DNA from 2 places in the Amycolatopsis sp. NPDC051071 genome. Region 1 is predicted to be linked to the other one. Evidence: riboswitches for the same ligand, from Rfam matches in the RefSeq annotation. Region 1 holds a riboswitch; the other holds the start of a gene.
The links. Region 1 has a riboswitch for glycine ahead of gcvP (aminomethyl-transferring glycine dehydrogenase). Riboswitches for the same ligand answer to the same signal wherever they lie in the genome.

Region 1 (4,188 bases):
GGGAATACGGGCCGTCACGGGTGGTTGAACGGTTTCGGAGGACAGGAAACCGCTGTGCGGCCACTTGTCAATGACTGAATGTTCGGCACCCAATGCCGTACCGTGAGAGTGGGTTTGCCGCGGCGAACCGAGAATGTCGGAGACAGCGAGCACAGCGCTCGGAAGACGGGTAGCGTCGGGTTCATCAGCGTCGCTTGGTCGTCGAGACAAGCGTTGCGGCCCGTGCGCACGAGAGGGAGGCGAAGCCCGATGAGCGAAATGCGCGTCGTCGGCGTGCGGGTGGAGCTGCCCGCGAATCAGCCGATCTTGTTGCTGCGGGAAACCGAAGGCGAGCGATACCTGCCGATCTGGATCGGCTCGGTGGAGGCCACCGCCATCGCCTTGGAGCAGCAGGGAGTCCGCCCGGCCCGTCCGCTCACCCATGACCTGCTCAAAGAGGTCATCGGAGCGCTGGGCCGAGAGTTGGAACAGGTCGTCATCACCGACTTGAAGGAAGGCACGTTCTTCGCGGAACTGGTCTTCGACGGGGACATCCGGGTTTCCGCGCGGCCGAGCGATTCGGTGGCGCTGGCGCTGCGGGTCGGGGTCCCGATCCACGCCGTCGACGCGGTGCTGGAGGAAGCGGGCCTCATCATCCCCGACGAGCAGGAGGACGAGGTCGAGAAGTTCCGCGAGTTCCTCGACTCCGTGTCACCTGAGGACTTCCGCGGCGCGGATACCTGATCCGCATCGCGAGATCTTGAAAGAAAGGGGCGGCGCCGGTGGCGCCGCCCCTTCTTCTCGCGTGCGGTGCGAAGGCGGGGTTCGGGTGGATCGAGCCTGAACGGGAAGTGAACCTCAGGCCGCGGTCGCCCGGGTGAACAGGTCCGCCAGTTCCCGCCCGTACCGCTCCAGGTCCAGCTTCGGGTCCGCCGCGAACTTCGCGGCGACGCCGTCGATGGCCTGTGCGATCGACAGCGCCATGACGTCCGGCGCGAAGCCGCCGAAAGCGCCTTCCTGCTGCCCCTGCCGCAGCTGGCGTTCGAGCCGCCCGGTGCGGAACTCTTCGACGATCGGCGCAGACATGAACCAGCCTTCGGTATCCGATCCGCTGGAGGCCATCTCGACCATGACCCGTACGAGTTGCGGGTGCGAACCGAGGAACGCGATCTCCGACTCGATGTAGCCACGCAGCAGCCCGGCCCGGTCGGTCGTGCCCTGGATCCGCTCCTCGAGGAACTTGTCCTTCATCCCGGTCGCGGTGGTGACCACGGCCTGCATCAGGCCTGCCTTGTTGGTGAAGTGGTACGAGATGATCCGGGTGCTGGACAGCCCGGCCCGTTCTTTGATCTTCGCGAAAGACGTCTTGTGGTAGCCGAGATCGGAAATAGTCGCGATCGTGGCCCCGATGATCTGGGCTCGCCGGGCGGCCTCGGTGACCGACAGTCCGAGTTCCGCCTGAACCTCGACGACGGCGCTCTCTGATGACGGAGTTACTTGCATGAGTAAAAATTAACATGGCTGAGTAAACGTGGCAACCGGGTAACCGTACGGCCGTTCGGGGGAGTGTCCCCAACAAGCCTCAAGAAGAGCTTGAGGTTCACCGCGCGTCGCGTTGACCGCTTTGCCGGACGCGCTTACCGTCAATGGAGGTAAATCGCCAAGGTGTGATTCGGATGTCTGGGGCATTCGTCTTGACGGTTGACTCCGGTGCGGACTCACGTGGGTCCGCGCGGCTTTGTTCGCCGGCCGCCAGGTCGGGCGAGGGGAGGCATGGCGTGGTCGAGGCTGGTAGCCCTCAAGAGCCGCTCGTTCCGGTCGCTGACGGCGAGCAGGGTGAGCTGTTTCCCGATTCTTCCCTTCCGGACGAACTCGTCGGCTACCGCGGTCCCGCCGCCTGTCAGATCGCCGGGATCACCTACCGGCAACTCGACTACTGGGCCCGGACGAAGCTGGTCGCGCCGAGTATCCGCACCGCGCACGGTTCCGGTTCGCAGCGGCTGTACTCGTTCAAGGACATCCTTGTCCTGAAGGTCGTCAAGCGTCTGCTCGACACGGGTGTCTCACTGCAGAACATCCGGGTCGCGGTCGATCACCTGCGCCTGCGCGGCGTCCGCGACCTCGCGAAGGTCACACTGTTCTCCGACGGCACCACCGTCTACGAGTGCACCTCGCCCGAGGAGATCGTCGATTTACTGCAGGGTGGGCAGGGCGTTTTCGGTATCGCCGTCAGTGGTGCGATGCAGGAGATCAGCGGCACCATCCACGAGTTCCAGGCCGAGCGCGCCGACGGCGGCGTGATCGAAACCGTCACGCCGGACGAGTTCACGCAACGCCGTAACGCACGTCGCACCGGCTGATCATGAAGCCGCGCGCGCGGCAGGGTAGGCTCACTTCCGCGGTCGACGAATCCGCGCGGGAGAGACCGAGCCGATAACAGCTCGGCGCCGAAGGAGCAAGTCCTCCCCGGAACCTCTCAGGCACCCTGGACCGCGCGGACGAGACGCCTCTGGAAAGTGAGTCGTCAGGTCACCACCTGGCGGCTCCGCCGACGGTGCAAGCCCGACTCAACCCACGGGTGAAACTCTCAGGCGCCCCACGGGGTACGGACAGAGTGGGGAGGGCCAGGACAATCCGTCCCGGCCCCGCCCCCGCGTCTTGGGAGGTCCCCGATGGAGCCCGGTTCACTGGCCGCACTCGAAGCCGGAACTCCCTTCGCGGACCGGCATATCGGTCCCGGCCCGGACGAACTCGCACGCATCCTCGACGTCATCGGCGTCGGCTCCCTGGACGAACTCGCCGAGCGGGCCGTTCCCGCGTCGCTGCGGGACTCCGCGACGCCGCCGGACCTGCCGCCACCCGCCACCGAGACCGGGGCACTCGCCGAACTTCGCGCGCTGGCCGCGCGGAACCGGCCGATGGTCCAGATGATCGGCCTCGGCTACCACGACACCGTGACCCCGCCGGTGATCCGCCGCAACGTGCTGGAGAGCCCGGCCTGGTACACCGCGTACACGCCGTACCAGCCGGAGATCTCGCAGGGCCGCCTCGAAGCGCTGCTCAACTTCCAGACCATGGTCGCCGACCTGACCGGCCTGCCGATCGCGAACGCGTCCATGCTGGACGAAGCGACCGCGGCCGCGGAGGCGATGACGCTGGTCCGCCGGGCGGGCAAACCGCGATCGAACCGGTTCGTGGTAGACGAGGACACCCTCCCGCAGACGATCGAGGTGCTGCGCACCCGCGCCGAACCGCTCGGCATCGAACTGGTGACCGCCGACCTGTCCCAGGGCATCACCGGACTCGGCCTCGGCGGCGACTTCTTCGGTGTGCTGCTGTCGTATCCGGGTGTGTCCGGTGCCGTCCGCGAATGGGACCACACCATCGCCGAGGCCAAGGCGCTCGGCGCGGCCGTGGTGATGGCCGCGGATCCGCTGGCGCTGACCCTGCTGCGGTCGCCCGGTGAACTCGGCGCGGACGTCGCGGTCGGCTCGACGCAGCGGTTCGGCGTGCCGATGGGTTTCGGCGGCCCGCACGCGGCGTACCTCGCCGTCCGGCAAGGTCTCGAACGGCAGCTGCCCGGCAGGCTCGTCGGGGTGTCGAAGGACGCCGACGGCGCGCCCGCGTACCGGCTCGCACTGCAGACCCGCGAACAGCACATCCGCCGCGAGAAGGCGACCAGCAATATCTGCACCGCGCAGGTGCTGCTGGCGGTCATCGCGTCGATGTACGCGGTGTACCACGGGCCGGAAGGCTTGCGTGCCATCGCGAACCGCGCCCACCGGATGGCCACCGTGCTCGCGGCGGGGCTCGCCGAGAGCGGGGTGGATGTCGTGCACTGCGAGTTCTTCGACACCGTCATGGTGGCCGTCCCCGGCCGCGCGGCCGGAGTCGTCGCCACGGCACGGGAACTCGGTGTCAATCTCCGGCCCGCCGACGCGGACCACGTCGCCGTCGCCTGCGATGAGACGACGACCCGTGAGCATCTTTCCTTGGTATGGAAGGCGTTCGGTATCGCGGTGTCCGATGTGGACTCCCTGGACGCGGATACCGCGGACGGTTTCCCGCCGGATCTCCGTCGCACCAGTGCGTACCTGACGCATCCGGTCTTTCACGCGCACCGCTCGGAAACCGCGCTGCTGCGCTACCTGAGGGCGTTGTCGGACAAGGATGTCGCCCTCGACCGGAGCATGATCCCGCTCGGTTCCT
Region 2 (4,188 bases), on a different contig from region 1:
CGGCGACATCTCGGCCGAGGCGGGCAAGGCCGCGGCCGAGGAGGTCGGCGGCCTGTTCATCCAGGCGGACGTCACCGACGCGGACCAGGTCGAGGCCCTGTTCCAGACCACAGTGGACGAATTCGGCTCGGTCGACGTCGCGTTCAACAACGCCGGCATCTCCCCGCCCGAGGACGACTCGATCCTGACCACCGGCATCGACGCGTGGGAGAAGGTGCAGAAGGTCAACCTGACCTCGGTGTACCTGTGCTGCAAGGCCGTGTTGCCGCAGATGCGACGGCAGGGGAAGGGCTCGATCATCAACACGGCGTCGTTCGTCGCGGTGATGGGCGCGGCGACGTCGCAGATCTCCTACACCGCGTCCAAGGGCGGGGTGCTGGCGATGAGCCGGGAACTGGGCGTGCAGTTCGCGCGGGAGAACATCCGGGTCAACGCGCTGTGCCCGGGGCCGGTGAACACGCCGCTGCTGAAGGAACTGTTCGCGAAGGACCCCGAGCGGGCCGCGCGCCGCCTGGTGCACGTGCCCGTCGGGCGGTTCGCCGAACCGGAGGAGATCGCGGGCGCGGTCGCCTTCCTGGCCAGCGACGACGCCTCGTTCATCACGGCTTCGCAGTTCCTGGTGGACGGCGGTATCTCCGGGGCCTACGTCACCCCGCTGTAATCCACGAGTTCCGCCTCCAAGCACGCGTGTCACGCCTTCAAGCACGCGAGTCGCGCCTTCAAGCACGCGTGTGCGGCATCCCGTCCGGCCGGACGGGACAAAAGTGACGTGCCCGTCCTGAAGTAGACGCGTGCCGAACGCGGCAGGTACGGTATGCGCACAACTGCAGACAGGGCCGTTGAGCTGGAGCGGGAGAGCCCCCACGAACGTGGTGGGGCACCGAAGGAGCAAACTCCCCGGAATCTCTCAGGTACCCACTACCGCTTCCGCGAGGCCACTCTGGAAAGCAGGCGCGCAAGTGCGCCTCACCCAAGGTGAAAGTCGTCCTCCACGGGCGGTGAAACTCTCAGGTGCCATGACAGAGGGGGAGTTCCCAGCGCACCGGTCTATCCGGCGCCTGAGTAAAGGAGCTCCCTTGACCAGTACGTCCTTCGACGACCGGCACATCGGCCCCTCGGAGTCCGAGCAGGCCAAGATGCTCGCCGAGGTCGGCTACAGCAGCCTCGACGCCTTGGTGCAGGCCGCCGTCCCGTCCGCGATCCGGGTCACCCGTGACCTCGAACTTCCCCCGGCCGCGTCCGAAGAAGACGCCATCGCCGAGCTTCGCGCGCTCGCCGCGCTGAACAAGCCGATGACGCAGATGATCGGTCTCGGCTTCCACGACACGGTCACCCCGGCGGTCATCCGCCGCAACGTGCTGGAGAACCCGGCCTGGTACACGGCGTACACGCCCTACCAGCCGGAGATCTCGCAGGGCCGTCTCGAAGCCCTCCTCAATTTCCAGACCATGGTCTCCGAGCTGGCCGGTCTCGCCACCGCGAACGCCTCCCTGCTCGACGAGTCCACCGCGGTCGCCGAGGCCGTCATGCTGATGCGCCGCGTGTCGAAGGCGAAGTCGAACAAGGTCGTCCTCGACGCCGAATGCCTGCCGCAGACGATCGCCGTCGTGCGCACCCGCGCCGAGGCGATGGGTGTCGAGGTCGAGGTCCGCGACCTGCTCACGGGCCTGCCGGAGGAGTTCTTCGGCGTCGTCGTCCAGTACCCGGGTGCTTCCGGCGTACTGCGCGGCGCGGGCTTCTACTCCGCCATCTCCGAGACCGCGAAGGCCGCCGGTGCGCTGTACACGGTCGCCGCCGACCTGCTCGCCCTCACGCTGGTCACCGCGCCGGGCGAGTTCGGCGCGGACATCGCGGCCGGTTCCACCCAGCGTTTCGGTGTCCCGCTTGGCTACGGCGGACCGCACGCCGGGTACATGGCCGTCCGCGCCGGCCTCGAGCGTTCGCTGCCCGGCCGCCTCGTCGGTGTCTCGGTCGACGCCGACGGCAACCCCGCGTACCGCCTCGCGCTGCAGACCCGTGAGCAGCACATCCGCCGCGAGAAGGCGACCTCGAACATCTGCACCGCGCAGGTGCTGCCCGCCGTGCTCGCCGCGATGTACGCGGTCTACCACGGCCCGGACGGCCTCAAGCGCATCGCCACCCGTGTCCACGAACTCGCCGCCGGGCTGGCGGACGCCCTCCGCACCGGCGGTGTCGAGGTCGTCCACGAGGGCTTCTTCGACACCGTCCTCGCCCGCATGCCCGGGCAGGCCGAAGCCGTCGTCGCCGTGGCCCGCGAAAACGGGATCAACCTCGGCCCGGTCGACGCCGACCACGTCCGCATCGCCGTCGACGAGGTCACCACGCCGGTGATCATCGCGAAGGTGCTCAACGCCTTCGGCATCGACGCCCCGGCTGCCGGGACGAGCGCGTTGCCCGCCGGGCTGAACCGCGAGAGCGAGTACCTCACCCACGAGGTCTTCCACTCGCACCGTTCCGAAACCGCGATGCTGCGCTACCTGCGCGGCCTGTCGGATCTGGACTACGCGCTCGACCGCGGCATGATCCCGCTCGGCTCCTGCACGATGAAGCTCAACGCCACCACCGAGATGGAGCCGATCAGCTGGCGCGAGTTCGCGGGGATCCACCCGTTCGCCCCGGCCGGGGACGCCGAGGGCTACCACGTCCTGATCGAGCAGCTCGCCGGCTGGCTGGCCGAGGTCACCGGCTACGACAAGGTGTCGCTGCAGCCGAACGCGGGCAGCCAGGGTGAACTCGCGGGCCTGCTCGCGATCCGCGCCTACCACCACGCGAACGGCCAGACCGAGCGCGAGGTCTGCCTGATCCCGTCGTCCGCGCACGGCACGAACGCGGCTTCCGCGGTCATGGCCGGGATGCGTGTCGTCGTGGTCAAGTGCACCGACGAGGGCAATGTCGACCTCGAAGACCTGCGCGCCAAGGTCGAGGCCAACCGCGACAGTTTGTCAGCCATTATGGTTACATATCCGTCCACGCACGGCGTGTACGAGCACGGCATCGACGAGCTGGCCAAGATCGTCCACGACGCGGGCGGCCAGGTCTACGTCGACGGCGCGAACCTCAATGCCCTGCTCGGCCTGGCGAAGCCGGGTGAGTTCGGCGGCGACGTCTCGCATCTGAACCTGCACAAGACCTTCTGCATCCCGCACGGTGGCGGTGGCCCCGGCGTCGGCCCGGTCGCGGTGCGCGCGCACCTCGCGCCGTACCTGCCGAATCACCCGCTGCTGGAGAAGGCCGGCCCCTCGACCGGTGTCGGCCCGATCAGCGCCGCCCCGTTCGGTTCGGCGTCGATCCTGCCGATCTCGTGGGCGTATGTCCGCATGATGGGCGCGGGCGGGCTCACCGCCGCGACGCAGGTCGCCGTCCTCGCGGCGAACTACGTGGCCAAGCGCCTCAACCAGCACTACCCGGTGCTTTACACCGGTCAGGACGGCCTGGTCGCGCACGAGTGCATCCTCGACCTGCGCGGGCTCACCAAGGAGACCGGCGTCAGCGTGGACGACGTCGCGAAGCGCCTGATCGACTACGGTTTCCACGCCCCGACCATGTCGTTCCCGGTCGCGGGCACGCTGATGGTCGAGCCGACCGAATCCGAGGACCTCGGCGAGATCGACCGGTTCATCGAGGCGATGATCGCCATCCGCGCGGAGATCGACGCCGTCGCGCAGGGCCGCTGGACCGCGGACAACAGCCCGCTGCGCAACGCGCCGCATACGGCCGAAACCCTGGTCGGCGAATGGTATCTGCCGTATGACCGCGAGCTCGCGGTGTACCCCGCCGGAGTGAACCGCAAGGCCAAGTACTGGCCCCCGGTGCGCCGCATCGACGGTGCGCGCGGGGACCGTAACCTCGTCTGCTCCTGCCCGCCGCTCAACGCCTACGAGAACTGAGGCACTTGATGTCGAAAGAGACGTCCCTGCACGGAGTCCACAAAGGACTGGGTGCGTTGTTCACCGACTTCGCGGGCTGGTCGATGCCGATCCGCTATTCGAGCGAACTGGCGGAGCACAAGGCGGTCCGTGAGACGGCCGGGCTGTTCGACCTCTCCCATATGGCCGAAATCGAGGTGAAGGGCCCGCAGGCGGCCGAGACCCTCGACTTCGCGCTGGTCGGCAACCTGTCCGGCGTCAAGCCGGGCCGGGCGCGCTACACGATGATCTGCGACGAGAA

Region 2: it holds a riboswitch for glycine, as region 1 does, so the genes downstream of both, gcvP (aminomethyl-transferring glycine dehydrogenase) here and gcvP (aminomethyl-transferring glycine dehydrogenase) in region 1, are expected to answer to the same signal.

What each region holds. Positions count from the first base shown of each region.
Region 1 is NZ_JBFBBY010000062.1:17,839-22,026, forward strand. Features, by position in the region: gene AB0M65_RS20865 (MerR family transcriptional regulator) at 1-28, shown strand, start outside; gene AB0M65_RS20870 (bifunctional nuclease family protein) at 250-723, shown strand; gene AB0M65_RS20875 (TetR/AcrR family transcriptional regulator) at 838-1,482, opposite strand; gene AB0M65_RS20880 (MerR family transcriptional regulator) at 1,758-2,339, shown strand; glycine riboswitch at 2,386-2,482, shown strand; gene gcvP (aminomethyl-transferring glycine dehydrogenase) at 2,652-4,188, shown strand, end outside.
Region 2 is NZ_JBFBBY010000008.1:93,877-98,064, reverse strand. Features, by position in the region: gene AB0M65_RS04780 (3-oxoacyl-ACP reductase) at 1-661, shown strand, start outside; glycine riboswitch at 931-1,033, shown strand; gene gcvP (aminomethyl-transferring glycine dehydrogenase) at 1,077-3,908, shown strand; gene gcvT (glycine cleavage system aminomethyltransferase GcvT) at 3,917-4,188, shown strand, end outside.